4 regions of the Pseudoalteromonas sp. GCY genome follow, and region 2 is predicted to be linked to each of the others. Evidence: predicted binding sites of a transcription regulator. Region 2 holds the regulator's gene; each other region holds the start of a gene.
The links. The regulator sigma-54, encoded in region 2, starts transcription at its own class of promoters, with help from an activator protein. The targets are predictions, from matches to a motif close to GTTGGCACGNNNNTNGNNT.
Positions count from the first base shown of each region.

Region 1: the regulator sigma-54 is predicted to act here: its motif matches at 4,669-4,687, upstream of JJQ94_RS04790 (LiaF domain-containing protein).
Region 3: the regulator sigma-54 is predicted to act here: its motif matches at 4,881-4,899, upstream of JJQ94_RS19760 (DUF3192 domain-containing protein).
Region 4: the regulator sigma-54 is predicted to act here: its motif matches at 3,490-3,508, upstream of fliE (flagellar hook-basal body complex protein FliE).

Region 1 covers NZ_CP068022.1:1,173,790-1,181,439, reverse strand. Annotated here, with positions in the region: gene JJQ94_RS04805 (ATP-binding protein) at 1-863, shown strand, start outside; gene JJQ94_RS04800 (DJ-1/PfpI family protein) at 906-1,481, opposite strand; gene JJQ94_RS04795 (M3 family metallopeptidase) at 1,720-3,885, shown strand; gene JJQ94_RS04790 (LiaF domain-containing protein) at 3,956-4,633, opposite strand; gene JJQ94_RS04785 (manganese efflux pump MntP) at 5,070-5,633, opposite strand; yybP-ykoY riboswitch at 5,641-5,810, opposite strand; gene JJQ94_RS04780 (nitrilase-related carbon-nitrogen hydrolase) at 5,882-6,601, opposite strand; gene JJQ94_RS04775 (alpha-ketoglutarate-dependent dioxygenase AlkB) at 6,609-7,211, opposite strand; gene JJQ94_RS04770 (sensor histidine kinase) at 7,259-7,650, opposite strand, start outside.
Region 2 covers NZ_CP068023.1:3,763,463-3,771,112, forward strand. Annotated here, with positions in the region: gene JJQ94_RS22320 (calcium/sodium antiporter) at 1-102, shown strand, start outside; gene JJQ94_RS22325 (KpsF/GutQ family sugar-phosphate isomerase) at 112-1,083, shown strand; gene kdsC (3-deoxy-manno-octulosonate-8-phosphatase KdsC) at 1,083-1,634, shown strand; gene lptC (LPS export ABC transporter periplasmic protein LptC) at 1,631-2,185, shown strand; gene lptA (lipopolysaccharide transport periplasmic protein LptA) at 2,175-2,720, shown strand; gene lptB (LPS export ABC transporter ATP-binding protein) at 2,717-3,442, shown strand; gene JJQ94_RS22350 (RNA polymerase factor sigma-54) at 3,489-4,988, shown strand; gene hpf (ribosome hibernation promoting factor) at 5,018-5,305, shown strand; gene ptsN (PTS IIA-like nitrogen regulatory protein PtsN) at 5,307-5,765, shown strand; gene rapZ (RNase adapter RapZ) at 5,758-6,624, shown strand; gene JJQ94_RS22370 (HPr family phosphocarrier protein) at 6,625-6,894, shown strand; gene mgtE (magnesium transporter) at 7,254-7,650, shown strand, end outside.
Region 3 covers NZ_CP068023.1:3,206,038-3,213,687, forward strand. Annotated here, with positions in the region: gene JJQ94_RS19730 (tRNA-uridine aminocarboxypropyltransferase) at 1-73, opposite strand, end outside; gene JJQ94_RS19735 (GNAT family N-acetyltransferase) at 211-753, shown strand; gene JJQ94_RS19740 (1-acyl-sn-glycerol-3-phosphate acyltransferase) at 805-1,899, opposite strand; gene JJQ94_RS19745 (SO_0444 family Cu/Zn efflux transporter) at 2,067-3,341, opposite strand; gene zntR (Zn(2+)-responsive transcriptional regulator) at 3,334-3,741, opposite strand; gene JJQ94_RS19755 (D-2-hydroxyacid dehydrogenase) at 3,833-4,780, shown strand; gene JJQ94_RS19760 (DUF3192 domain-containing protein) at 4,979-5,359, shown strand; gene JJQ94_RS19765 (GGDEF domain-containing response regulator) at 5,428-6,330, opposite strand; gene JJQ94_RS19770 (hybrid sensor histidine kinase/response regulator) at 6,340-7,650, opposite strand, start outside.
Region 4 covers NZ_CP068023.1:1,389,654-1,397,303, forward strand. Annotated here, with positions in the region: gene JJQ94_RS11285 (DNA-3-methyladenine glycosylase I) at 1-579, opposite strand, end outside; gene JJQ94_RS11290 (sensor histidine kinase) at 816-1,916, shown strand; gene JJQ94_RS11295 (sigma-54-dependent transcriptional regulator) at 1,913-3,292, shown strand; gene fliE (flagellar hook-basal body complex protein FliE) at 3,547-3,879, shown strand; gene fliF (flagellar basal-body MS-ring/collar protein FliF) at 3,900-5,618, shown strand; gene fliG (flagellar motor switch protein FliG) at 5,611-6,651, shown strand; gene fliH (flagellar assembly protein FliH) at 6,655-7,470, shown strand; gene fliI (flagellar protein export ATPase FliI) at 7,543-7,650, shown strand, end outside.

The DNA.
Region 1 (7,650 bases), on a different replicon from region 2:
GCTTGAAGAAGTCAGGTGATACCGTGGCGTTAAGTGGTAACTTGGTGACGGGTTGCCACTTTTTGGTTGTAGACGATAATCAAATCAACCGGATCGTGGCAAAAGGTATTTTAGAAGGGCAGGGGGCCAAAGTTAGCTTTGCAGTTGATGGCCAAGATGCAGTGAACAAATTACTGCTATTTGAACATCAAGAGGTCGATTTTGATGCTATCTTTATGGACTGCAATATGCCCGGCATGGATGGTTATCAGGCCACAAGAGCAATTCGTCAGGGTCAAGGTGGTGATAAGTACAAAGATGCAATCGTTATTGCGATGACTGCCAGCGCCCTTGCTGGTGAAAAAGAGCGTTGTCTAAATGCGGGAATGGATGAGTTTGTTACTAAACCTGTAGTAGTCGAGCAGCTATTTAAGGTGCTAGATGCGCTAGGTGTGCATGCTAAAGGCGACGACTCCGTCTTGATTCACCCCTTCGAAAGCGAGGAAGAAGAACAGGCTACTCAGCCAATAAACGAAGCTGACGTGCTCGAACGACTGTCTGGAGACAAAGAATTACTTAAAAAGTTGTACACCTTGTTCTTGAGTGACTCTGAAAATCAAATGCAGCAACTTAGATTGAGTATTAAAAATAGTAATTGTGACGCATCAGTAAGCTACAGTCATGCACTTAAAGGCCAAGCCGGTGATTTAGCCGCAGAAACGTTATTCGATTTGCTCGATAAAATAGAAGCCCATGCGCGTGAACATCAAGCTGAACAGTGTAAATCACATTTAGAACAGGCGCAAAGTGAATACGATAAAGTCGTAGTATTTGCGAAAAAACGCCTGAGTGAGCTAGAGTTTGCAGGTATCAGCAGTGACTAGGCCTTTGTGTAGTAGAGTTAATAATGGTGAGACTCAACATTATTAATTTCTAGGCCAGTCATAATCCATTTGAGTTGCGGTTTTTCTTGCAACAGATTGCCCAAAGCGCTTTTTCACCAGCTCTAAACTCATATCAATACCTGCTGAAATACCCGCTGAGCTAGTAAAATTTTGATCCATAATAAACCTTACGTCCTCAACGACTTCAAGAGAGGGATATTGCTCTCTCAAATCGTCGATATCCTGCCAGTGGGTGGTGACTCGCTTACCATCAATGAGACCTGCTTCGGCATATAAAAATACACCTGTACAAACAGATGCGCACTGAGAGGTATGATTCGCTGTTTCTGCAAGCCAATTAAGTACGTTGTGATCACTGCAAATTTGGTGATGAAGTCCGCCGACAACGATGAGCAAATCAAACTTTGGATGCGAGTAGATACTGTAATGGGGGTTTACGCTCATGCCGCCACGCGAGGTTACAGGAACATGACTTGGCGCGACAAGGCTGACATTAATCGGGGTCTCGATAAATCGCTTTGCGGTGTTGAATACCTCAAACGGGCCACAAAAATCTAAACACTCCGCACCGTCATAGATGAAAATACCAACTTCCATTATTTCTTCCCACAGATCAGTTTTTTACTAACTTGGCTGATTTTAGTTAAATTTTCAAGGTAAATTGTAACAACCCATGAAAAAACACTTTTAATCTTTGTCTGACTGCCTTCAAGCTATTATGAACTCGGGCTTTTCTGCTCCATCGCAGAGAACCTTGCTTTTCCCGCAAAGCGATTGCACTTTTAGAGACGATCCGTAATATCTTATCCACGATAACAACAAGCGATGAAACAATATGTTCAAACCTTCCATCACATTATTAAGTGCAGCCGTATGTTTAGCCCTTGCGGGTTGTGCGGGCACGGCAGACCAAAGCCAAGAACCAGTAAAATCACTGCAAAGTAAGCAATATGATAACGTGCTTTTGCAGGAGTTTTCAGGTCCTTATCAAGGCGTTCCTCATTTTGACAAAATGAAGCTTGAAGATTTAGAAGCTGCGCTTGAAATTGGTATGGCTGATAATTTGAAAGAAATTGAAGTAATAGCCAACAATCCAGCTAAGCCAACTTTTGAGAACACCATTGTTGCACTAGAAAGAGCGGGTGCCGCTTTGGATCGCGTTTTTACCTACTATGGTCTTTGGAGTGCAAACATTTCAAGCCCAGAGTTTAGAGAAATCCAATCGCGAGTTGTGCCTAAGTTTTCAGAGTTCAGCTCTAAAATCACCCAAAACCAAGCGCTTTTTGAACGCGTAAAAGCAGTATATGAAGGCGCTGAATATAAAAAGCTAACGGCAGAAGAGCAGCGTATCACTTGGATGCGTTATAACGGCTTTGCCCGCAATGGTGCGACGCTAAAAGGTGAAGACGCTAAGCGTTACGCAGACATTAATCTTGAGCTATCAAAGCTACATACTAAGTTTGCAAATAACGTCCTTGCAGATGAAGAAAACTACGTGGTTTACCTCACTAAAGCGCAGTTGTCAGGTTTGCCTGAGTCGTTTGTTGCATCGGCAGCGGCTGCTGCAAAAGCGCGCGGCAAGGCGGATATGTACGCGATTACAAACTCTCGCTCTTCAATGGATCCATTTTTAACCTACTCAACAGAGCGTGAGTTACGCGAGAAAGTATGGAACAACTACTATAACCGCGGCAACAACGGTGGTGAGTACGACAACAAAGCGATTATCTCTGACATCTTAACGCTTAGACATGAGCGCGTTAACTTACTGGGTTACGATAATTACGCGCAGTGGCGTCTTGAAGATCGCATGGCGAAAAAGCCTGAAAACGCGATGGCGCTGATGAAAAAAGTGTGGCCAGCAGCAATTGCACGCGTGAAAGAAGAAGTTGCTGACATGCAAGCGATCGCCGACAAAGAAGGCGCTGATATCACCATCAAGCCATGGGATTACCGTTTCTACGCCGAGAAGGTTCGCCAAGCTAAATATCAATTGGATTCAAACGAAGTTAAAGCCTATTTACAGCTAGACAATCTGCGTGAAGCAATGTTCTATGTTGCAGGCCGTTTGTTTAACTTTGAGTTCACCGAAGTGCCTAAGGGCTCGGTGCCTGTATTCCACCCTGACGTTCGTGTTTGGGAAGTAACTGACAAAACCACAGGTGATAATATCGGCCTTTGGTATTTAGACCCGTTCGCACGTAAAGGTAAACGCTCAGGTGCGTGGGCCTTATCATATCGTAGCCATACAACATTTGATGGCAAAACAAATGTGCTTAGCTCAAACAACTCAAACTTTGTGAAAGCACCAGAAGGTGAAGCGACCTTGATTTCTTGGTCAGATGCAGAAACCTATTTCCACGAGTTTGGTCACGCGCTGCATGCGCTTTCATCAAACGTGAAGTACCCAAGTTCAAACTCTGGCGTGCGCGACTACACCGAGTTCCAATCTCAGTTATTGGAGCGTTGGTTGGCAACGGACGAGGTGATCAATCGTTACTTAGTTCACTATAAAACAGGCAAACCTATGCCTAAAGCGCTAATCGAGAAAATCAAGAAGTCAGCAACCTTTAACCAAGGCTTCGCGACGACTGAATACCTTGGCTCGGCTATCATGGATATGCTTTTCCATACCACAGATCCTGACAAGATTGGCGACCCTGTTGCATTCGAAAAGTCTCAGTTAGGTGCGCTCGGCATGCCGGACGAGGTAGTGATGCGTCACCGCACTACTCACTTTGGTCACGTATTCTCAGGTGAAGGTTATTCAGCGGGTTACTACGGTTACCTGTGGGCTGAGGTATTAACTTCTGATGCAGCAGAAGCGTTTGCAGAAGCGCCAGGTGGCTTCTACGACAAAGACGTTGCACAGCGTTTAGTGGATTACCTATTCTCAGTTCGCAACTCAATGGATCCAGCACAAGCGTATCGCAAGTTTAGAGGTCGTGACGCTGAAGTTGAGGCGCTGATGCGTGATAGAGGCTTTCCTGTAGAGAAGTAAAAAGTTTACTCTGCTATTCGGATAATAAAAAACCCCTGAACTTGATGCCAAGGGGTTTTTTTATTAAGCTTCAGCTTTTGGATTTCGTGCCGTCACTAAATAGGGATTTAAGGCCGTCGGCAAATTGCTTTATTTGTGCTTTAATCGAGCGCTTTACACTAACTTCAATGCTACCCAAAATCATTCTGCCGTGAATATAAATTCGTGGACGCTGTTTCACCTGCCCTGCAGATGCAAGCGTATTTCTTGTGTTTTCTACTGAACCCATAATATTACGAATATCGGTGACGACATCGACCGTGTCTGGTACAAAAATTTCGTCACTGCCTAAAATGCAATCTATATAAATATGTACTTCAGGGTGACTAAAAATTGCGTTGCTAAAATCTAGTTCCAAGCTGCCAAGGTAGTTTTTTAGGTGGATCTCTTTAGGTACGACCCACTCGCCACTGCGATGGTTGGAACTAAGTATAGAGGTAATGCTTATTGCCTCAGCACCATCTAGGCTTGAGGTAAATTTTGGACCCAAACGAGCTGCTTTTTCGCTGTGATATCTTGCATCCGACTTGAGCGGTAAATCAGCACTAAGTGCTGCAATTTGTTCTTGTTCGTTCAGGTCGTATGCTTGATCTAATCGTCTCTCGAATGCATCAGCCGAAAGCTCACCGTGGCTGTAATTTAGAATTAACTGGTCAATCACCTCTTCCCTGACGGATTCGAGAGGTCTATCTTTTAATGGTACAGACATATGGTTGGTTCCGTTCTCTTGATTTGTGGTTAGAGTAGCAACAACCAAGCCAATATTAAATCACATATAAAACAAATGGTTAGTATTTTATAATATCGATTTGGTCTATTTATTTACTAATATTTAGTTGCAAAAAATAGTATTTGGTCAAAATTACCACTCTTATATGGCGGGTAACGCAGGTGTAGTTTGATATTGTCAGTCACTTTGCTATGGTAGTAGGTGTTCGCAAAACAACCAAAGGAGATTAGTTATGGCGAAGAAAAGCGATGTTAAAGCGCTTAAAAAAGAGCTGAAAGCGCGTAAAGCAAAGATTGAAAAGCATGAAGCGAAAATCAAAAAGCTGAAAAAAGCGATTAAAAAGGCTTAAAAGCCATTAGCCCTAACGTAAAGGGTATTAAGTAAGTGAGCGGTAAATATACCGCTCTTTTTGCGATTAAATCGAAAGGTGGCTATATAGCAACCAAGTTCCCACACAGATTAAGATCACTCCACCAAAGGTTTCAGCTCGACTACCAAGAAACTTTCCAGCCGAATGCCCAATCATCACACCAATTGTTACCATCATGGTGGTGGCAAGGCCGATGAGCGCAGCGGCGAGCCATATATTCACATCAACAAATGCGAGACTGACACCGACAGCCATTGCATCAATACTGGTGCCAAACGCTGTGATAATGGTTTTTAACCAAGGTTGTTTTGCGTGTTGTGTTGGCGCATCGTCATCACCCTTGAGACTCTCATAAATCATATGGGCGCCAAGTCCTAACAGTAAGAAAAAGGCAATCCAGTGATCCCAAGCCTCGACATAACCAGCTGCAGATTGTCCTATTAACCAACCAATCAGTGGTGTACTAGCTTCAATAACCCCAAAAATGAGGCCGATTTTTATGGCTTCGGTAAGCCGAGGTGATTTTAGGCTAGCGCCTTTACCGATTGCAGCGGCAAACGCATCGGTAGACATGGCATATGCTAACAGTAGCAGGGTGACGAAATTCATTTACATTGCTCCGGTCGGGCGATTTGAGTCCACGATACATCCACACGCCCGACCACAGGCATGGATATATCGATGGTCTCGCCAACCGAGAGGTGTCCGCACCATGGCATGTGGCCAATTATGTTGATACGAACTCTTCCGAGCATTGGAAGCAGGCTACTCCCCAACGAGTTGCGATAATATCAAGAATTGCAGTGGATGCAAAACCAAAATTGAGCAGCTTCTGACGGTGATAATTCTCGTTACCTTTATGACGGGGTCAAGAAGTCTATTTCGGTTGTGATAAGCTGCTCCTTAGCATCGCCGAGTATAAGTACCTCGCCATTAGGGTTCACAAGAAGGCTTTGGCCGATAAATTGAATTCCCGTGTCATTGCAGTGGTCCATTCCTAGGCGATTGGCTGACATAATATGGACTTTATACTTCTTGGCTTGTTTTATGATTGTATCAAGGCTGTCTTCGCCACAATAATTTGAAGGGTTCACAATGAGCTGTACGCCCTGCTCGGTGAGTTGCGTCAGCCCCTCTTCAAACCAGATGTCGTAGCATAATAAAATACCCACTTTAATACCCATTACTTCGTGCACTTTGAATGCATTACCTGATTGAAAAAAGCGCTTATCGGGCGGCGCTAAAAAAATCTTGCGATGTACGCCAACAATCCCTTCTGGGCCCACTATAGCAGCACTATTAAAGTGCTCACAGCCTGCCTTTTCAATGATGCCAGCAATAATAGTACCGTGTTGCTGTTGTGCGATAGATTGAAGCAGGCTGATAGTTGTGCTGTTGGATAACTCCTCTGCCATTTCCTCCATATGAGTGTGGCAAAGAAAGAGGCTACCTGAAGTACATAATTCGGGTAAGACGATGAGATCAAAGTCAGCCTGTGATAAAGTTTTTTCTATGGTTGTCCGGTTGCACTGAGGGTCGCCATAGTTGACTGCAAATTGATAAAACCCCACTTTCATCGTTCACCTACGTAATATTGGGCCAAGTAAACTGCCTAAAGGTCAGATTGAATCTAGCACCAATCTCTTTAGGTGCAGGAGGTACGGCATGTTGGAACTGCGTTTGAAAGCCATTTCCCATGATGAATAACGAACCGTCTTCTAGCTGCTGTTCAAATTTCTCATCGGGATTTTCTTGATGACGAACTTGAAACAAGCGCTCGGCACCTAAGCTCAGAGAAGCGATAACATTAGTTGGCCCAAATGCGGACAGATCACTGTGAAAGTCCATATACTCTTCACCATCTGGATAAAAAATACAGACACAGACGCTAAATTCGATACCTATTTGAGTCTGTAATCGCTGCTGTATCAATGCAATCAAATCAGGCCAAGCTTGGCGTCTACCATGATAGCTAGGAAACACCGCTGGATCTTCGAGCCTTGGCTCTACAAACATCATTTTCCAGGGTCTAATCTCTGTATTTTCACCGTTAGGCAAGGTGATGATTTCAGGCTGAGATAAATCACAGTGCTTGATTAACCACTGATACAGTGAATGGCTTTCTGCCTTGGTAAGAAACGCTGGAATATACTCTGCCTCGGCGTTATCGATAAGTGGAAGTTTCATGACTAATTCCTTGTTGTTGCTATTTTTCTTTAACAAAAAGAAAAGCACTAAAGCAAGACACTAAAGCAGCTTCCTTTCCCTACTTCAGAGGTTGCGCTGATCCGCCCTTTGTGGCGATGGATAATTTGCTGGCTGAGTGCAAGTCCAATTCCAGAGCCATGAGATTTTGTGGTAAAAAATGGTACGAATATTTTATCAAGTGCGCTGGGCTCTATTCCTTCCCCGTTATCAGCAACTTTGATCTCACATTTGCCGTAGCGATTAATCGTTGCTGATACAGTCACTATTTTTTCTTGGTTGTTATTTTTCATGGCATCTTTGGCGTTATTTAGTAGATTGAGCAGCACTTGCTCTATCATCTTTCTATCAACATTAATGCTTAGCGCAGCGGGCGTCACGTCAAAGTGTAGGGTGATATTGGCGTCACTAAAGTCGCTTT
Region 2 (7,650 bases):
ATCCTAATGAGCCTCAGCTTAACAGGTCAGCGCCGCATCAACCGCTTGGAAGGTGGCATACTTGTCGCAAGCTTCGTCGGTTATATTTACTACATCATTTAAGGAAGCCTTGTGACAACGAACCCATTTATTGATTCTGCAAATCAAGTTTTTGCTACCGAACTTGCAGCAATAGAAGAAGTGCAACAGTTTGTTGATCAGCAATTTGTAAAAGCCTGTGAAATTATGTTTGGCTGTCAAGGTCGCATCATCGTGATTGGCATGGGTAAGTCCGGCCACATCGGTAACAAAATCGCAGCGACACTCGCAAGTACTGGCAGCCCAGCATTTTTTGTTCATCCAGGAGAAGCAAGTCACGGCGACTTGGGTATGATCACCAAAGATGATGTGGTTTTGATGATCTCCAACTCAGGGGAAACCCAAGAGGTGATCTCTATCCTGCCTGTGATTAAGCGTTTAGGTGCCCCGGTAATCTCTATGACGGGCAACCCGAGCTCTACAATGGCTCGTAATGCAACGGTCCATCTTTGTGTCAAAGTATCAAAAGAAGCGTGCCCACTAGGACTTGCACCCACGGCCAGCACCACAGCAACGCTAGTGATGGGTGATGCGCTCGCGGTTGCGCTACTTGAAGCCAGAGGCTTTACGGCTGATGATTTTGCACTTTCCCACCCCGGTGGTAGTTTGGGAAGGCGTCTACTACTAACCGTTGCTGATGTCATGCATCAAGGGGATGCAATCCCTATGGTCAATAGTCATTGCACAGTTAAAGAAGCTTTATTTGAAATGTCAACTAAAAGTTTAGGTATGACGGCAATCGTAGATGAAAGCTCGCAATTACAAGGTATTTTTACCGATGGCGACTTGCGCCGTATTATTGAACAAAAGGTCGATATTCACACCACCCCAATCACGCAAGTTATGACGGCTAAAAGTACGACAGCACGCGCCGATATGCTCGCAGCAGAGGTACTCAATATCATGGAAACCAAACGAATTAATGGCTTGATTGTGGTAAACGAAAACAACATACCGGTTGGCGCCTTGAATACGCAAGATTTACTTAGAGCGGGGGTGCTGTAATGCAATTTGAAGATTTATATCAGACGATTTCAACTGAAGCTTGGGAAAAAGCGAAACAAATCAAATTATTGATTTGCGATATTGATGGCGTATTCTCAGATGGCCGTATATACCTTGGTAATAATGGTGAAGAACTGAAAGCATTTAATACCAAAGATGGGTTTGGTATTAAGGCCTTGATTGATAGTGGTATCGAAGTCGCCGTTATCACAGGTAGGCATTCACAAATAGTTCAGCAACGCATGACTAGTTTAAATGTAACTTACATTTACCAAGGCCAAGAAAACAAGTTAGTGGCATATGATGAACTGAAGACTAAGCTCAACCTTAGTGATGACGAAATTGCATATATTGGTGATGACGGTCCAGACCTACCCGTAATGGAACGAGTCGGTTTTGCCGTTGCCGTCAATGATGCACATCCTCTTGTTAAACATATCGCCCATTACACGACCTTGATGCCTGGTGGTTTTGGTGCTGTGAGAGAATTGACTGATCTTCTAATGCTCAGCCAAAATCACTTACTGACTTCCAAAGGATCAAGTACATGACCGTATTGCGTGTCATCTTACTCATTGTTTTCGCTTCTTTAATGGTATGGATGTGGTCGCCCATGTTTAATCCATCAGAGGCGGATCCAGCAAAAGAAGATGAACCGTTAGCTAAGCCCGATTATGTTGCAACCACGCTTCAGCAAACGACCTATAGTGAAAATGGCTTATTAAACTATCAGGTAACTGCTGATAAGATGGAGTTGTATCAAGATCTTGGCTTTAGTCACTTTGAAAAGCCCATTTTCACCTTATATAACGGTGAACAGAATTGGCAAATAAGTGCATTAGAAGCAACACTGTACGAAAACAATACCTTGATATTAGAAGGCAATGTGCTGGCAAAGAATTTAACGCCTAACGCCATGATCACCGATATCAATGCCGATAATGTAAGAGTTGAAATTAAGCAAAAATTGATGAAATCGGAACACCCTGTCGTTATCACGGGTCCTAGTCTTAGGATCACAGGTAAAGGACTGCATGCGGATCTACAAAAGCAAGTGATCGAGCTCATCAACCACACAAAGACAATTTATTATGACCAGTAAAATCATTAACAAACTAGTTTTCATAGGCTTGCTTGCAAGTTCTACTCTAGCAGTTGCTGCAGAACAAAATGAAGTCATTATTGATGCTGGCCGTCAGCAAGCTCAACTGCAAAGCAACATCGGTATTTTTGAACAGAATGTTGTTATTATTCATGGCAACAGAAAAATAAATGCCGATCGCCTAGAAGTCCACCGACGCGCGGAGCTTGGTACTAACAAGCAACTGCTTGTTGCAACTGGCAGCCCTGCTATTTTCAGTGAACGTCAACCTGATGGTAATTTGCTAGAAGCCAAAGCAAAAGAAATTCGTTACGACGTTGCGAAAGGCACCTTAGTCATTTCTGGCGATGCGGAAATCAATCAAACTGGGCAAAAAATCAATGCACAAGTCATCACCTATGACATTGAAAAGCAATTGATCAGTGCTGAGCGCTCAGACCAAGAAGATTCCCGTGTAAGAACCATCCTTGTTCCTGTAGATGACAAAAAAGACGCAAAAGATAAAAAAGCGCAGGAAGAAGGTAACAATCAATGAGCGAGCTCAAAGCAACTGGTTTAGCAAAGAGTTATAAAGGCCGTCAGGTCGTCAAAAATGTTGGCTTAAGTGTTCAAGCTGGCAGCATTGTAGGCTTATTGGGCCCAAATGGCGCAGGTAAAACTACCACCTTTTATATGATTGTAGGGTTAGTACCAAGCGACAAAGGTTTTATTCAGATTGATGACGAAGATATCACTTTGCTACCGATGCACAGCCGCGCGCGACTTGGTATTGGCTATCTACCGCAAGAGTCTTCAATCTTTAGAAAACTCACGGTCTATCAAAATTTGATGGCGATTTTAGAAACTCGAAAAGACTTATCTAAAGTTGAAAGAGAAGCTGAACTCAACGAGTTACTGGATGAGTTTAATATTCAACACATTCGCGACTCACAGGGCATGGCATTGTCGGGAGGCGAAAGAAGACGCGTAGAAATCGCTCGCGCTTTAGCCGCTAATCCTAAGTTTATCTTGTTAGATGAACCTTTTGCTGGTGTTGATCCTATTTCGGTGTTAGATATAAAGACAATCATAGAGCACCTAAAAAACCGCGGTATCGGTGTGCTTATCACCGATCATAATGTTAGAGAAACACTGGACGTATGTGAAAAAGCCTACATCGTTTCACACGGTGAGTTAATCGCTGCAGGCACGCCAGAACATGTTTTGGCAGATCAAACCGTAAGAGATGTCTACCTAGGCGAACAATTCAAGCTATAGTTAAGACGTAGTATTAATAACTGTTAAAAAGGATTGTTAGAGATACATGAGGCAATCATTACAGCTGCGCATGGGGCAGCAACTTACAATGACTCCACAGCTGCAACAAGCCATTCGCTTGCTGCAGCTTAGTACATTGGATCTGCAACAAGAAATACAAGAAGCATTAGACAGCAATCCATTGTTAGAAGTGGAAGAAGGTGATAATACTGACGGCGAAAACGCTGACCAACATAGTCAAGAAAAGAGCAGTGCTGACGACAATCAAGATTCAGGCGATGAAGCGCAGGTTAGTGACTATGAGATAGACTCAGATACCGCCATGAGCAAAGACACTGTGAGCGATGACCTTGCCATGGATGTCACTTGGGACGAGTATATGAGTGCAGCACCCGCTGCAAGCTCAGGCCCACTTCCCGATGACGATAATGTTTATCAAGGGGAAACCTCTGAATCTCTCCACGACTATCTCATGTGGCAACTTGAGCTGACGCCATTTAGTCCAACAGATAGAGCTATTGCGATTGCGATTATTGAAGCGGTCGACCTGTCAGGCATTTTAACACTGTCTTGCGAAGACATTTTAGAAAGCATTAATGATGAAAGTAGCGAAGAGCCTATTGAGCTGGATGAAGTCGAAGCCGTGCTCAAACGTATTCAGCTTTTCGACCCTGTCGGTATCGCAGCGCGTAGTTTACAAGAATGCTTGTGTATTCAGCTAAATCAATTCGCCCCAGATACGCCATGGATTGCCGAAACGAAAATGATCCTGACAGAGCATATCGACTTGCTTGCCAGCCGTGACTATCGAACTTTGGCAAAGAAAACGCGCCTTAAAGAAGCCGATCTCAAAGAGGTCATGACGTTAATTCATAGCCTTAACCCAAAACCAGCTGCAAGCATTATTCATGAAGAGCCTGAATATGTGATCCCTGATGTATCGGTGAAAAAAGTAAAAGGTCGTTGGGTCGTAGAGCTAAATCCTGATGCTATGCCTAAAATAAGAGTAAATGACCATTATGCTGCGATGTCTAGAACGGCGAAATCCAGTACGGATAGTCAGTTTATTCGCTCACATTTACAAGAAGCAAAGTGGTTTATTAAAAGCTTAGAAAGCCGAAATGATACTTTATTAAAAGTTACCAATTGCATTGTGCAACAACAACAGGCATTCTTTGAACATGGCCCCGAAGCAATGCGCCCTATGGTGCTAAATGATGTTGCTGAAATGGTTGAGATGCATGAGTCCACAATTTCCCGTGTGACAACACAAAAATACATGCATACACCTCGGGGAATATTTGAGCTGAAGTATTTCTTCTCTAGCCATGTAAGTACAGAAAATGGAGGTGAGTGCTCCTCTACAGCAATTAGAGCACTTATCAAAAAGCTGGTAGCTGCAGAAAATACCGCTAAGCCATTGAGTGACAGCAAAATTGCAGATATCTTAGCTGAGCAAGGAATTAAGGTAGCGAGACGCACGATTGCAAAATATCGTGAATCCCTAGCCATTCCACCGTCAAATCAGCGTAAAAGCTTGATATAAGACGTAAAACCCAAGAAGGAAAAATGCTTATGCAACTAAATCTAACTGGTCGCCATGTAGAAATTACTGACTCATTAAGAGACTATGTCACCAACAAGTTTGCGAAGCTAGAAAGGCACTTTGATCATATCAATAATGTGCATGTGATCCTTGATGTCGAGAAGCTAGTACAAAAAGCAGAAGCAACATTACACGTAAACGGCGGCGAGCTATTTGCATCAACAGAGCATCAAGATATGTATGCCGCAATTGATGGCCTTATCGACAAGCTAGATCGTCAAGTTATTAAACACAAAGAGAAGCTTACTCGACACTAAGATGAAATTAAGTGAATTAGTGAACAAGGACTGCAGTAAAGCTGCGGTCCTTTTTAATAGCAAAAAACGTATTTTAGAATACATCAGCGAACTGGCTCATAGCCAAATTCCAAATACCAGTCAGCATGCTATCTTGGACGCCTTAATGGCGCGAGAGAAATTAGGCAGCACAGGGATCGGTAAAGGCATTGCCATTCCCCATGGTCGACTTGAAGGTTTGGATAAAATCCTTGCAATGGTACTTGTCAGCGAGCAAGGGATCCAGTTTGAAGCCATAGATAAGCAGCCTGTCGATATTTTTGTCGCGTTCATCGTACCCGAAGGTGATAATCGACAGCACCTGAAGACCTTAGCGGCGATTGCTGATACACTCAAAGACAAGTCTTTTTGCAAAATGCTTAGGCAAGCAAAAAGTGACGATGAGTTATATGCAGTGATCCAAGGTGAACTTGATGAGTGATGAAGAAAAAGGACTCGAGCTTATCATTATCAGTGGCCGCTCAGGCTCTGGTAAATCTGTAGCGCTTCGAGTATTGGAAGACTTAGGCTACTATTGTGTAGATAACATTCCAGTCAATTTGCTGCCGTCTTTAGTCCGCAGTGTTTCAGACAACTATAATAAAATTGCAGTGAGCATTGATGTTAGAAACTTGCCTAAAGAACAGGACGAGTTTAATGACATTCTTGAATACTTACCCGGCTTCGCCAAACCTACCCTGTTTTATTTAGACAGTGACGATCAAACCCTGATAAAACGCTTCTCAGAAACTCGCCGTTTGCACCCTCTTTCACTGCATAATCTTCCATTAGACGTTGCGATAAAGAAAGAACGGGAATTGTTAGACGTGTTGATCACTCGCGCTGATTTTCTCATTGATACTACAGGCCTGAGCGTTCATCAACTTGCAGAAGATATCCGCGAAAAAATCTTAGGTAAAAAAGACAAACAACTCATTATAACTTTTGAATCTTTCGGCTTTAAACACGGCATCCCAAAACAAGCGGATTACGTTTTTGATGCGCGCTTTTTACCCAATCCACATTGGGAGCCTGAGCTTAAGCCGCTAACGGGCCTAGATCAGCCAGTCAAAGACTATTTGTCGAGTCACAGCATCGTGCAAAAGTTTACTTGGCAGATCCAAACCTTTGTACAAACTTGGTTACCACACTTAGAGCGAAACAATCGCAGCTATCTAACGATCGCAATAGGATGTACTGGTGGACAGCATCGCTCAGTATACTTAGCGCAAACCATTGGTGAGCGTTTTGCTAAAACCCATCCTAACGTCAAAATTCGTCACCGTGAGCAAGAGGGGTAAATGTTAGAAAATACGTTTTTAATCCAGAACAAACTCGGTCTGCACGCTCGAGCGGCGACAGTTCTTGCTCAGTTAGCGACCCAATTTGATGCTGAAGTGACCTTATATCAAGGAGACAAAAGTGCTGCTGCTGACAGCGTACTAGCACTGTTGTTACTTGAAAGCAGTCAGGGAAAAGAGGTGCGAGTTGTCTGCGAAGGTCCTGATGCTCAGTATGCACTAGACGCCATTGGTGGACTAATAGAAAATAAATTTAATGAATCCGAGTAACTTGGACTGTAATCACCAAAATAGCACTAAGGCCTGATTCATTTATTCCCTGCTAATCTCCCCCTCCGTAACCAGACTGGTCTAATAAGTCTCTCATAATTAAGCGTAAACCTTGGTAGTTCCCAATAAACTGAGTTACACTGTAATACCAACTTAGGTTTCTTTCGTGCAGTAAAGCGAGTTGCCGAGAAAATCCTACTTTATCGTTGCGTACACCTTTAACGTGTATTAACGATAACAACCCACCAGCAGAAACAACACGAATAAAATTCAAATTAAGAAATTGATTTCTGCGATAAAATAAATAAATTGGGTTAACTTAATCACGTTAGCCACCATTATTATCAAAAAGGATGCCTATGCCTGAAGTATTTGAACAAGACTACACACTGGAACAACTCCAAAAGGTAACTAAAGCCTTAAACAGTGGTCAGTTTGTTCAAGTTAGGCGTATGCTCGCAGAAACAGCACCTTGTGACACAGCACTGCTTTTAGAATCATCCCCTCATAAAGTTCGCTCTATGCTGTGGCAGCTCGTTGACCCAGATATCCAAGGGGATGTCTTAGAGGAACTGTCAGAGGATGTAAGACTTGGGATCATCGCCCAGATGGAGCCGGAGCTAATTGCTGCCGCTACAGAAGACATGGACGACGACGACCTTGGTGATGTCCTGAGAAGCCTACCTGATACCGTCTACCAAGACGTTATCGGTGCGATGGATAGCCAAGATAGAGAACGTGCGACACAAGCATTGT
Region 3 (7,650 bases), 560 kb from region 2:
ATCCCCTTGCCTTGTATTCGCGTTGAGCCGCAGCGATTTGACGCTGTCTAAGCGCTAGTACTGAATTATTCACTCTGTTCCCCATCTAAAAATGCCGGCGTATTTTAGTAAAGCGCTCGGCTGGCGTCTACGCAAACTTATGCAACATCTTTACTCATGACATAAGCTTTTGTACTCTAAAGTTTTATTGGGTTTCATTAGGAGTAAAAAATGCAAGTAAAGGACTCTGCAAGACTGAGTTACCGCCTACTCACCCCACAAGATGCACAGCTGCTCGCCGATCTTGATAGCGACCCTGAAGTAATGAAATACATCACAGGCGGTCAGACTAACTCACTTGAAGAAGTAAAAGCCGTATATATTCCACGTTTAACCGAGTTTACCGATGAGATCAAAGGTTGGGGGCTTTGGGGCTGTTTCGAGCAGCCAAACAAGGCATTTATTGGTTGGATTTTGGTTCGCCCTGCTAACTTCTTTTCAGAACAAAGAAACGATCAGGATTTAGAACTCGGTTGGCGTTTTAAACAAGCCTCTTGGGGCAAAGGGTTTGCAACAGAGGCCGCACAACATCTTCTTCCAGACCTAATAGCAGCAAATCCTACTTTGACGCACTTGAGCGCTATCGCTGAAGAAGAGAACCTTGGCTCCATCAATATTATGAAAAAACTTGGGATGAGTTATGTGAAAAAAGGGCTCCACAAAGATATTTTAGGAGATATGGAAGTCGTTTATTATCATAAAGTTATTAATTAACCGAACAAAAGCGCAACCACTTAACACCACGGTTGCGCATGCTCACTACTATTAAATACCTTTGCGACGCAGTGGTTCTGCATACATACTCAGCACCAATTGCTTCAGCTCTTCCGGTACAGACTCAAGCGTTGAGATAAAATCCTCTTTATCTTCTGGACTAACTTGCGCATCATCGCCTGCAGCTAGGTGATTGGTTGAATGCAGATAGTATAAATCTAAAATCTGTTTATCAATGACATTCGCCAGCTCATCTGGGTTTTCAACATCCGCAGTGATAGGGTCGCCAAATGCGATATGCACATGGCCTTTATCTGAGCTAAAACCTTCGACAATGCTAGCAATGTCTTCTCCTTGCGCTTTCACATATTGGCCAAACTGCTTTTTATGGTATAGCTCTTTAGCCTTAGCAACCGCGCACGGTTCATATTGATAGGAGATAGCAACGGGCACAATCCTTAGCTGCTTTACATAATCTGAAAAATCTAGCTTCTGTTTGCGACCATTGAGCTGAAGCATCTTTAACAGTGCCGGATCGGTTTGATCCACTCCATCCTTTGCACGCCCCTCTTTTTGCGCAATCCAAATGGAGTTACCTTCACTCAATGAGTCAAAAATATAGGCAGAAAGTTGGGTTAATGCTTTTAGCATTTCTTTCGGCGCCTTTGCCGAACGTTTTACAATAAAACTCTTATTAAGGCGCATAAGCTCAGTGATATAAGGTACTTGCAGTAAGTTATCACCAATAGCGATACGCACCGTGCGCATATCCTGCTGATGTAAGCCCCAGTTAACAAGCGCGGGGTCTAATACGATATCGCGGTGATTTGAAATAAATAAATACGAGGTATTCGAGTCTAATGTTTCAAGGCCAGAATAAGTCACCTTAGACGTCGTTTTATTGATTAAAATTTGTAAATAGTACGCCACTTCATCTTGTACTTGTTCAATCGTACAAAAACCGCCCCACTTCTTTTTTAGTTTCATTCTTACGAGTGGGCGTGCAATCACAGGCCAAGCATTCAACCAAGCTGGCAGGTTATATTTGGCGATCACATCAATGAATTGATCATCACCTAGTAGACGTGCCAATGCTGGCACTACTTCATCATCATTATACGGTCTAATGTCAGCGTATTTATCCACTCTACTTCTCAAATTGTCGGATTAACGAATACTGGAACGCATTCTATCGTGTCAAATAAACAGACGCTAAGCATTTCATGTCTGACCACCAAGGCGATATACCAAGTTGGAACATTAAATGCTTAAGCGTCATGCAATTGTAATACGGTAAAAAGTACCACAATTGTTTATCTTCTAACAACTTTACCTAATTTGAGTATAGCTAATCTTAGTAAGAGTGCTGCTAATAATGCGCCCATCGATACGGTTAACCAATGTGGTAGCACTTCGTGTTCCTCACCTATCATCGGCGTTACCACAAAACCGTAAGTATTGACTAAATAATCAGTTAAATAGCCAAAGATAAGTGCAACCCCGATAACACCGCCCAAGTAGGCAAACACGGCACGACGCCCTAATTCTTTACCAACCACCCCGATTGTGGCGATGTTAGTTGCAGGACCTGCGAGCATAAATACCAATACCGCACCGGGTGACACACCTGCCATTAATAAACCCGCAGCAATTGGAGTTGAAGCGGTTGCACAAATATACATTGGGATACTGATAAGAATAACCACTAGCATGGCGATAATACCGTCGCCCCACTGAGACAAGAAAGACTCAGGCACAAAGGTTTGTACTAACGCAGCAAAGAATAAACCAATAAGTAGCCAAACCGCGGTGTCGGACAGTAATTGATTACAGCTGAACTTAACAGCTTCTACAATTTTGCCAAAAACCCCTTGGTTTTCAGGTACGGGGGCTGGCTCACAACAGCTTGTCGTGACTGATGAAGCATCGCAACAACTGGTTACGACAGGCTCAGTAGTATCACAACAAGACATATTCGCCCCTGCCATTGCTAATTGCGGGCCAGCAGGCGCACAGCAGCTTGAGCTTACTTTTGCGGTTTCCACTTTAGTGCTGGCGCAACAGCTATCATGGCTGTGATGCTTTTCAGCAGGCTTTGGCTCTGGGTGATGATTAGCGTCACAACAACCGCTAGTCGCGCTTGGTTCCTCTGAGGTATTAAGGTGCTTTAGTGGCACAGGCTTATCGTCTTTCTCACTGCCAACGAGCAACCCAGCCGCAATTGCACTAACCACAGCCGCAATTGGCCTAATTATCGCCATAAAAGGACCAAGTAGCACATAAGAAACTGAGATAGAATCCACTCCAGTTTCAGGCGTTGAGACTAAAAATGCGGTTGTCGCACTTTTCGAGCCCCCTGCTCTTCTCAGTCCCACCGCAGCAGGAATAACGCCGCAAGAGCAAAGCGGCATAGGTGCCCCAATCAGCGCTGCCTTTATCGTCGTCCAAAACCCTTCTTTCCCTAAATGCTTTTGCAACAAATCTTTTGGAATAAATACATTAAGTAACCCGGCCAATATTAGGCCAAGCAGTAACCACGGGGCAGATACTAAAAATAGCTGCCAAAAATTTACTATCAGTTCATTCATCGATAGCCTCCAAGGCCGTTAAAATCGAGCAGCTCACTGCCGCTTCCTTACCGCCGCAGCATTGCTCTGCTAGCGTCGATAACGATTGTTCAAATTTTTGTAACTCAGCGATCCGCGCTCTCACTAAATCCCGTTTAGTAATAGTCAGCGTTTTCACTTCTTCGCAACTATGCTGATGCTTTTCAAACTTTATCTTCAGCAAGTCTTGCACTTCTTTGAGGCTAAACCCCACTTCCTTCGCGCGAAGAATAAAGCGCATTTGCTTTTCACTTTGCTCATCAAACAACCGATACCCGCCCTCGCTCCTTGTGCAAGGGTGTAGGAGATCGTTTGCTTCATAATACCTTAACGTGTCAGTTGATACGTTAAGCCGCTTTGCCAGCTCACCAATCTTTACCACTTTACACTCCCAAGTCCTGAAGATTATCCTAGTCGACATCACAAGTATAAACCTTGGAGTTAACTCCAAAGTCAAGAAAAGGATAAAAATAATGCAAATCGTGGTATTAGACGCTAAAACTCTCGCAGGAACCGATCTTTCCCCCATTGCCGAACTAGGCACATTAACGTCTTACGACACCACATCCAGAGATGACATCATCACGCGCTGTAAAGATGCAACAGTCATCATCACCAATAAAGTACAGTTAACTGAAGAAGCAATCGCGGCGTTACCGCAATTACAACTAATTTGTGTTGCAGCCACAGGCGTCAACAACATCGACTTAGCAGCCGCAAAAGCCCATCAAATTGCGGTCGCAAATGTGGCTGGTTATTCAACCCCTTCTGTAGTGCAGCACACCTTTACTATGCTTGGTAACTTAATGACAAATATTCATCGTTATCAGCAAGACTGCCATGCAGGGCTTTGGCAGCAAAGTGACATGTTTTGTCGTTTGGACTACAGCATCAACGAAATTGCAGGCAAAAACTTTGTGATAGTAGGCCATGGAACATTAGGAGAAGCCGTTGCAAAAGTCGCACAAGCATTTGGGGCTCAGGTAATTGTTGCCGAACGTAGAGGCGTAAATGAGGTTAGAGCAGGACGAATGGCTTTTGAAGAAGCACTGCGTATTGCAGATATTGTATCGATTCACTGCCCGCTTACCGCTGAAACAGAAAACCTGATTGCGAGTGCTGAATTCGCCCTACTTCCAAATCATGCTTATCTTATTAACACCGCAAGAGGCGGAATAGTCAATGAGCAAGCGTTGGTGGATGCACTAACTAACAAGCAAATAGCTGGTGCTGCTGTGGATGTCCTCACTCAAGAGCCGGCACAAGCAAGCAATCCACTCGTTCAATACCAAGGTGAGAACTTGCTTTTGACGCCGCATACGGCATGGGCGAGTAAAGAAGCCATCGAACGTTTAGTCAGCGAAATTGCCATTAATATTGAAAATTTTGTGGCAGGTACAACAAGAAACCGAGTGGTCTAGATTATTGTTTTAGTGAGTGATATAGCTAAATGTTAGTAAAAATCATCAAATACAAACTGTTCAAAAATCAACAACAGACTGATATTTATGAACTTTATTAGTTGGCAAAAAGTTTGCAACTCTTGTGATGATTCAAGCAAAAAATAAATGGCTGTTTGCATTATTTGCTCAGCAACAAAATTAAAAAGGAAAACAACAATGAAAAAATTAATGTTAGTGGCTGCGCTTAGCTCTACTCTATTATCAGGCTGTATCGTTGCCGTATCCGACGGTGAAGTAGAGCACGGTTGGGCTTCTGAATACAACTCGTCTAACTGGGAACATAAACAGCGTAAAAATCGTGAAAAGATTGCCAACCTTGAAATGGGCGCGTCTTACTCATCAGTAAAAGACATGTTTACAACCCCTGATTTTAGCGAGTTGGTGTCAAAAGACGGCGACAACTATCAAGTGCTGTACTATGCAACCAACAGTAAACACTCAGACGGCAAAGTAACAAAAGATGAGTGCACGCCATTGGTATTCAAAAACAACCAACTTGTTGGCTTTGGCGACAACGCCCTAAAGCAAATTCAGTAAGACTTTATCGCACCAAGGATGGTGAATAATGCGGATATGCATTCGCTCCTGCATATGGCTTTAGATATTTATAGCGCTTTAATAAATACCGTGCTTTGCTGTTTTTGTGCAGCGGCAAGGGCACTATCTGCCATTTTTATCAGCTCACTAAGCTCACTACTACAGTGATTTTCAATATGAACTGCACCAATGCTAACGCTCACATGAGCACATATGGGTGAGGCAATATGGGGGATTTTTAACGCATTAACCGAGTCATGCAACGCTTCTGCTATCTCATTAATTACATCAATATTATGCTGAGTTAGCACCAACGCAAAACGAGTACCATCAAAACGGCCAACAAATAAAGAACGTCGGGTTGCGCCTTCTTCTAGCGCTTTGGCGACCTTAAATAAACAATCATCACCGTGCATGTAGCCATAATGCTCATTAAACGTTTTAAAATAGTCCACCTCAACCAGCATAACGGTAAACGCACTGCCATCAGCTTTTGCGCTTTCTAATGCCGATTTCATAGCTTCATCTAGATATCTACGATTGGGCAACTCCGTTAAACCATCGATAGAGGCTAGCTTTTCTAGCAGGTCATTTTTCTTTTTTATTGCTAAATGGTTTTTGATTCTGGCTTTTACAATCAAAGGGTTAAAAGGTTTAGTAATATAATCCACGGCCCCTAACTCCAAACCTCTTGCTTCATCTTTAAAGCTCACACTACCGGAGATCACGACAACGGGAATACCGTAAGTGCTCGCATCCTTTTTTAGGCACTCTAAAACAGAAAATCCAGCGCCGTCAGCCATTAACACATCTAAAATAATAAGGTCTGGTTTGCTTGCTTTTAGTTCATCAATACATAACTTAGTGTCAGTGCTATGGGATAACCGATAGCCGTCACCTAATGTATTACTTAGGACCATCTTATTTATTGGGTCATCATCAATAATAAAAATGTGCTCAGCTTGCTGCATCTTATGACGCTACCTTTTTAGCTCGATAAAGCACACCACCTGTGAAAGTGCATTTGTTAACACATCCAAGTCAGTGCGATTTGTTATTGTTGTGATCGTTTTGCTTTGCGTTTCAAGGTCTTTTGCAACTTTCGCTAGTCGCTTAAAGCCCAAACCTGCTGCAGCGCCCTTAATTCCATGTGCTAATTCAAATAATGCTGAACCTTGCTCTATTTCAGCAACCTGTTCTAGGTAATCATGGCAAAGTTTAGCAAATTTATCTAACATTGTTTGCAAAAACGTTTCATTTTGCATCATTTGCGATAAAGCAAACTCATAATCAAAAAAAGCTTCTTCTGTTTTATCTGACTGGAAAATATTACTTGCCAATGCCTTGCACGCCTGTGTGCTATTAATTGGTTTTACCAAATAATCATTCATGCCAACGGCTGTGGCTTTCGCCCGCTCTTCTTTACTTGCATTGGCGGTCAAGGCAATAACGGGTAGCTCAGTTTCAGACCACACGGCTCTGATCTGCTTGGTCGCTTGATAGCCATCAATGTTTGGCATATGGATATCCATCAGGATGATGTCGGGTTGCAGTGAGCGGCAAACTTCCTCAATATGTTCAGCGCTTTGTAGCCCTATTGTAGAAATACCATTCTGCTTCAACATATTTTCAGTAATATCTAAATTTAAGTTGTTATCGTCGACCACCAAACAAAGCGCACCGGCAACCTGCATACACACGTTGTCGACGGTTTGCGTCATATGGGCAAATTCAGCAAGCCAAGTATAAGCTGATTGGTAAAACACACTTTGATTAAGCGCAATATGGTTACTTTGCTCAGGAAATTCCCCTTCACAATGTAGTAGTAATGCAGTATTTTCAGGTAGCGAATAAGCGGGGTCAAGCGCTGCTTCTGGTGGAATTACAATAATAGACTTGTCGAGCATCGCATGCATCGCGTGCAATCGCTCAACAGATAAAGGTTCTGCGAGACCTGCAAAATAGCTTGGTAAGCTATGCGCTTCGGTGGTGAGACAATAAACTTCTTTGTGACTATCCACAACTGGGCAAGCGCCTTTATCTAGCACCAATTCGAAGAAAAAGCAGCTTCCTTCGTTCGGGGTTGAGTTAACCGCAATATCGCCACCTAAGAGTGCAACTTCTTGCTTCACAATCGCAAGCCCCAAACCAATGCCCTCGTGACGACGTGTGAAGCTTTCATCACCTTGGGTAAATGCATCAAAAAGGTGTTCAATCTCTTGCGCTTTGATCCCAACTCCAGTGTCCCAAACAGCAAACTTTATGGTTTGTTTTGCAGCTCTATCATTAAC
Region 4 (7,650 bases), 1.8 Mb from region 2:
GTCTTGATAACTGGCAATAATGGTTTGTTTGCAAAAACAGTTATCGGCATGGTCGTTAACCATGCCGCATGCTTGCATATGTGCATACACGGTCGTTGAGCCTAAAAACTTAAACCCACGTTTTTTTAAGTCCTTGGCAAATTTGTCGCTGAGTTCACTGGTGGCGACGGCATCGTGTTTGTCACGCATGGGGTTGATAATTGGCTTGTAATTAACAAATTGCCACTGGTATTTTGCAAAGCTGCCAAACTCTTGCTGAATTTCAATAAATCGCTTAGCGTTATTTATCGTTGCTGCGATTTTTGCGCGGTTTCTGATAATTCCGTCAAATGCTAATAGCCGCTCGACATCTTGCTCTGTCATCTGGCTCACTTTGTGTACATCAAAATCGTGGAATGCGTTTCTATAGCCTTCACGTTTTTTCAAAACGGTATACCAGCTTAAGCCAGCTTGCGCAGATTCCAATGTGATAAACTCAAACAAGCTCTGGTCATCCAGTACAGGCCTTCCCCATTCATTATCATGGTATTCAACATAATCGGGTTTGCTCTCGTCCACCCAGCCGCATCGTATTGTCATTGTTGGCTCTCTTCTATCTAATTGTGAATATCAATAAGCTAAATGATTTACTACGCCAACTACTCATTGCGGCATCACATTTGGCTTTCAAAAACTCTAGCATAATGCTGTATATAAAAACAGTGTCAATAAATTGATATTGTTAAGCATTGCATAACTCTATGTTTTAAATGAAATATAAAGTTGGATCGTTTTTTGCTTTTATCCATTGAGTTTATTTTTAAGAGAGCGGAAAAATGGCATTAGCACATGTTATTAATCCACAATTTGTACCAACGACGAATCGCTACAATCCCTGTTTGCTGCAAGAAGCCTACGTCGGTGAATTAAGCGACCTTAGGCAGCAGGCGAGTTGGTTAAGCCATCTTGTTGATACTATGCCTGCAGGTGTCGTGGTACTTGATGGTCAAGGTATGATTGCCAAGGCAAATCAAATCGCGATGGATATGTTGGGTGAACCACTCGAAGGTGAAAAGTGGTTTAGCGTTATTCAGCGTTCATTTCGACCACAGCAGGACGATGGTCATGAAGTCTCTCTTAAAGATGGCAGAAGAATTAAGTTAGATATTACCGCGCTAACACCGGAACCTGGGCAACTCATTTTGATGACAGATCTTACCGAGACGCGCCGGCTCCAAAGTCGTGTTGCGCATATGCAAAGATTAAGTGCGTTAGGAAAAATGGTTGCTTCACTGGCGCACCAAGTGCGTACACCGTTATCGGCTGCGATGTTATATGGTGCAAATCTCGGTGCAGCTAACCTTCCTTCGGCTTCTCGAGAAAAGTTTCACGATAAGTTGATGTCCCGGCTAAAAGACTTAGAAAGCCAAGTTAATGACATGCTGTTGTTCGCTAAAAGCGGTGAACAACAAGTGGTTGAGCGAGTGTCAATGCAACAGTTATTGAGTGAAGTCAAAGCGGGTGCTGACGCTATGGTTGAGCTTAACCAAGCAAAGTTGGAAGCATTTTTACCTGAGCCAGATATCGAAATATTAGGTAATCGCACTGCGCTTGCAAGTGCGATCCAAAACCTGATCCACAACAGTATTCAAATAATTGGCAGTGCGGCACACATTGAACTAAATGCAGAGCGCGAGCCGTGTGGCGAGTATGTACGTATCTCAGTTGTTGATAATGGTCCTGGCATTGATGAAACCTTAGTAGACAAGTTGTTTGAACCATTTTTTACAACTAAGTCGCAGGGGACTGGGCTAGGACTTGCGGTGGTTAATTCGGTCGCTAACGCGCACAAAGGGTTTGCGCAGGCAGACAATGTTGAAGGTAAGGGCGCGCGTTTTAGCTTGGTACTACCACTAATTGAGGCGGAGGAACTATGAGTAACAGAGTTTTAGTTGTTGAAGATGATGCTGGTTTAAGAGAAGCACTCATCGATACATTGCAGCTTTCAAATATCGAGTGCGTAGAAGCAAGTTGTGCGGAACAAGCCGTTTTATTGCTAAAGCAGGAAACCTTTTCTTTGGTGGTGAGTGATGTGCAAATGGGTGCCATGAGTGGGCTTGACTTGTTAAAGACCATTAAACTCAACTATCCCGAATTACCGGTATTGATGATGACAGCATACGCGACCATTGATGATGCGGTTGAAGCGATGAGATTGGGTGCCATCGATTATATGGCTAAGCCGTTTGCGCCTGAAGTATTGCTCAATATGGTTGGACGTTATCTACCTGAGAAGGAAAAAGAGACAGATGGCCCCATTGTTGCCGATCCCAAGAGTATTAAACTACTTGAACTGGCTGCAAAAGTAGCGAGGTCGGATGCCAGCGTGATGGTACTTGGACCAAGCGGTTCAGGTAAAGAAGTGTTGGCTCGCTATATTCACGATAAATCCGACAGAGCAGACGAGCCCTTTATCGCAATTAACTGCGCTGCAATCCCAGAAAATATGCTCGAAGCGACTCTATTTGGTTACGAAAAGGGGGCGTTTACAGGTGCCATTCAGGCGTGTCCTGGAAAATTTGAGCAAGCACAAAAGGGAACGATTTTGCTTGATGAGATCACAGAGATGGATTTGGGATTACAAGCAAAATTACTTCGCGTGTTACAAGAGCGCGAGGTAGAGCGTCTAGGCAGTAGAAAAACCATTTCACTGGACGTCAGAGTGCTAGCAACCAGTAACCGCGATTTAAAAGAAGCGGTGGATGATGGCGTATTTAGAGAAGATTTATATTATCGCCTCAATGTTTTCCCGCTAGAGTGGTTGCCACTGAAAGACAGAGCGGGTGATATCGCGGTGTTAGCTGAGCATTTGTTGGTAAGGCATACGCAAAAAGCAGGCAAGCCAACACCTATATTAAGCAGTGACGCAAAGCGTAAGCTTAGTTCGCACAGTTGGCCTGGAAACGTAAGAGAGCTAGACAACGTTATTCAACGTGCCCTGATTTTGTTCCAAGGTAATGAAATTCAAGAAGATGATATTTTTATCGAAAACTTCTCGCCTATGGCTTTGATTGAGTCAGCACCACTTGTAAATCATGAAGCATCAGCTTTATTGGAGCGCTCGCAAGGTGATGATGAGATCATTAACTATAAAGATGAGTTACAGGATAAAGAACACCAAATTATTTTAGATACGTTGGCAAAGTTTAATGGTAAACGTAAAGAGGTAGCGGAGGTATTGGGTATGAGTCCTCGCACACTTCGCTATAAGCTGGCAAAAATGCGAGATTTAGGGATTGCACTACCTGCTTAACCTAAGTTACCTGAGCTTAAAAACAATGAGTTAGCTCATTCCTTATCCAAACCTCAGGTTAAGTTTTATCTGTTAATTCAAATTTAATTAGGTGCTTAAAGGTCTGCAGATCTTAGGCACCTTACTTTCACTTCTATTGCTGCCAATTTTTCGTCATGCTAAAAACCTTCCAACACACTGAAAATTAACGATTTTAAGTTGGCACGTTTTCTGCTTTATTACAGGTAACTAAGAGTTATTTTGAGTAAAGCATCATGAAAGTACAATCATCAGCGCTATTTCAAGAAATGCAGGCAATGGCTGCAGAAGCGACGAGAAACACACAGCCATCAGTGCAGCCGGTTAAGACGGCAGCATCTTCGTCGGCTCAGTTTGGCGATTTACTCTCAGACGCAATTAATACAGTTCATGGCTTACAACAAGAAGCGAAACAAAAAGTCACCGCAGTTGAAATGGGTGACAGAAGCGTTTCTCTTGCAGAAGCCATGATAGCGAAACAAAAATCGTCGGTCGCTTTTGAGGCAACAGTGCAAGTTCGTAATAAACTTGTTGAGGCCTATAAAGAAATCATGAGCATGCCAGTTTAATTGAGTGACTGTGGAGAGTAATCGTGGCTACTAATCAATCAACAGATCTTACGCTTTCCGACGCAGCGCTGAATAATGACAGCGGTTCGGATGAGCAACAAGAGCAAAAATCAGGCTACTTCAGTGCGCTAAGCGGTGTTGATATGTTGCGCCAGGTTACTCTGGTTATTGCCCTTGCTATTTGTTTAGCAATCGCAATCTTTATTATCATTTGGGCGCGCCAACCAGATATGCGCCCACTTGGTAAATATCCAACAGAGGAACTCGTCGAAACATTAGACTTTTTAGATCAACAGAAAATTGAATACCAACTCGATGGTAATACCATTTTAGTCGCTGAGTCGGACTATCAAGACATTAAACTACGTATGGCGCGTGACGGCTTTACCCAATCACCTAGTTCTGGCACCGATATTCTGATGCAGGATATGGGCTTTGGTGTTAGCCAACGTCTTGAAAGAGAACGCTTAAAACATAGCCGTGAGCAACAACTTGCGAGAACAATTGAAGAGTTACAAGACGTAAACCGTGCAAAAGTATTACTTGCAATACCAAAAGAAAACGTCTTTGCACGTCGCGAGAAAAAGCCCTCAGCAACCGTAGTTATTACCCTTAAACGTGGTAAAACGCTTGGCGGCGAGGAGGTTGATTCAATTGTAGACATCGTAGCATCAGCGGTACAAGGTTTAGAGCCTTCACGCGTGACCGTAACGGATCAAAACGGTCGTCTACTCAACTCAGGCTCTCAAGATTCTTTGGCTGCGCGCTCTAGAAAAGAGTATGAAATAGAACGTAAGCGTGAACAAGAATACCTAGAAAAAATTGATAGCATCCTGATCCCAACCGTGGGTCTTGGTAACTTTACTGCGCAGGTTGACTTAACGATGGACTTCAGTGCGGTTGAAGAAACGCAAAAACGTTATAACCCAGATTTACCTGCGGTTCGCAGCGAAACAACGTATGAAGAAAATAATATTGGTGGTTTGGCGGTTGGTATTCCAGGAGCACTCACCAATCAACCACCAACAAACTCGAATATCCCAGAGATTGCGGGTCAAGGTGGCAATGGTCAAAGCGCTACACCAAGTAGTAATCAAAAAGAAGCAACACGTAACTATGAATTAGATACCACTATCAGCCATAAACGTCAGCAAACGGGAGTCATTCGTCGGATCAGCGTAAGTGTGGCTGTTGACTACCTATCTAAGCCCGATGCTGAAGGTAATATGGCGATGGTGCCGCGCACGCAAGAAGAATTAAACAACATCCGCCGCTTGCTACAAGGTGGAGTAGGTTTTGATATGCAGCGTGGCGACGCACTGGAAGTAGTAACGGTACCGTTCGTACGTGAAGACCTCACTGAGATGCAAGAGATACCGCTTTGGGAGCAAGACTGGTTCCAAAAGACAATCCGCCTCGCAGCAGGTACCTTAGTTATCATAGTGCTAATCTTAGCGGTAGTAAGACCTATGCTTAAACGTCTAATTTACCCAGATGATACGCTTGAAGACTTTGATGAAGATGCGTTGACCAGTGGTGTAGATTTAGGTGACAGTACACTAGATATGTTAAATAACGAATTCGATGAGTCTGCTATTGGCTTCTCTTCTGACGGTAGATTACAATTGCCAGACTTGCATGGCGACGAGGACTTACTAAAAGCAGTACGTGCTCTAGTTGCTAACGAACCAGAACTCTCATCACAAGTTGTGAAAGCGTGGTTGACAGAAGATGACTGATAAAGAACAAAAACAATTGCCTGCGGCCTTTGATGTTGACAAGTTAGATGGCGTCGACAAGGCAGCCATCTTACTGCTCAGTTTAACTGAAGAAGATGCAGCTCAAATTTTAAAACATTTAGAGCCTAAGCAAGTGCAAAAGGTCGGTATGGCAATGGCCTCCATGGATGACCTATCTCAGGCTAAAATTGCAGCTGTGCACAATTTGTTTATCGAACAAATTCAAAGTTTTAGTACAATTGGTTTCCAATCCGAAGATTTCATTAAGAAGGCGCTAACCGCAGCACTTGGTGAAGACAAAGCGGCAAGTCTTATTGACCAAATCGTTATGGGCTCTGGTGCAAAAGGGTTGGATTCGTTGAAGTGGATGGACTCGAAGCAAGTTGCCAATATTATCCGCAACGAGCACCCGCAGATCCAAACTATTGTATTGTCTTATCTCGAGCCTGAGCAATCCGCCGAGATTTTGTCACAGTTTCCAGAGAAAGTACGCTTAGATTTAACAATGCGTATTGCAAACTTAGAAGAAGTACAACCGGCGGCACTGCAAGAGCTTAACGAGATCATGGAGAAACAGTTCGCTGGTCAAGCTGGTGCACAAGCGGCGAAAATGGGTGGCTTAAAAGCCGCTGCAGATATCATGAACTACTTAGATACCAATATTGAAGGTCAGTTGATGGATTCAATCCGAGAACATGACGAAGAAATGTCGCAACAAATTCAAGATCTCATGTTCGTGTTTGAAAACTTGATGGATGTAGAAGATAGAGGTATCCAAGCAATTCTCCGTGAAGTACAGCAAGACGTACTGATGAAAGCAATTAAAGGCGCGGATGAATCCTTAAAAGAAAAGATCATGAAGAATATGTCTAAGCGTGCTGCTGAGATGATGCTTGATGACCTTGAAGCTATGCCTCCAGTGCGGATCAGTGAAGTAGAAGCAGCACAAAAAGAAATTCTGGCGACGGCTAGGCGCTTAGCTGACTCAGGTGAAATTATGCTCGGCGGCGGCGGTGGCGAGGAGTTCCTATAAATCATGGTCGATAAAAAGTTGTATAAAGGCCGCCCAGTTAGCACCGAAGCGTTGGATGAGCTACTAGAAAACTGGCCCATTCCAGATGTTACGGATAAGCCAGAAAAATTCCGCGGTCGCTCGACCGCATTCGGTACACCGCTTGAAGAGCTATACAGTAAAAAGCAGGCACACCCAGAACCTCAGCCACAAGAACCAGAGTTTCCAACTTTGACCATCGAAGAGTTAGAGCAGATCCGTCAAGATGCCTACGACGAAGGAATTAAACAAGGTCATGAGCAGGGCTATATAGAAGGCTTTGACAAAGGGGTTTCTGAAGGTAAAGAAGCCGGTTATAAAGAAGGCGTAGAAATAGGTAAAGAAAAGGGACTTGAGGAAGCACAACCGCTTATTGAAGAGAGGATGAAGGCGCTATCCACTATTCTAGATGGCATGCAAACGCCACTGAAAAAGGTTGATGATGAGTGTGAAAAGCAGCTGATTGTACTTGTCAATTTATTGGCGGAGCAGGTTATTTTTAAAGAGCTTAAGACCACGCCTGAACTCATTTTAAACGCGTTGAAAAAAGCAATGGACGCGCTGCCTGTCAAAGATCAAACAGTACGCATCCATCTGCATCCAGAAGATTTAGCCTTAGTGCAGGCCATGTACGGCGAAGAACATATACAATCACAGCATTGGCAGTTACTTCCAGAGCCGACGTTGGACAGAGGTGGCTGCGAGGTGAAAACGCCACAGTCATCCATTGATATGACGCTTAAGAACCGTATTAGCGAAGTGTTGGAATCATTTTTGCAAGATAGCGGTATAAACCAATAATACTGCACTGTTATCTAGATAAACGAAGCAATAAAATCAGGATAACGATGCCTTCCTAAGGTAATTGCGAAAATGTCGACATCTGCTGCTATGAGCGAGCGCATCAGTAAGTATCAGAAATTTATCAAACCATACGGGGTTGCGGTTGCAGGCAGCCTCACCCGTGTGGTTGGCCTCACC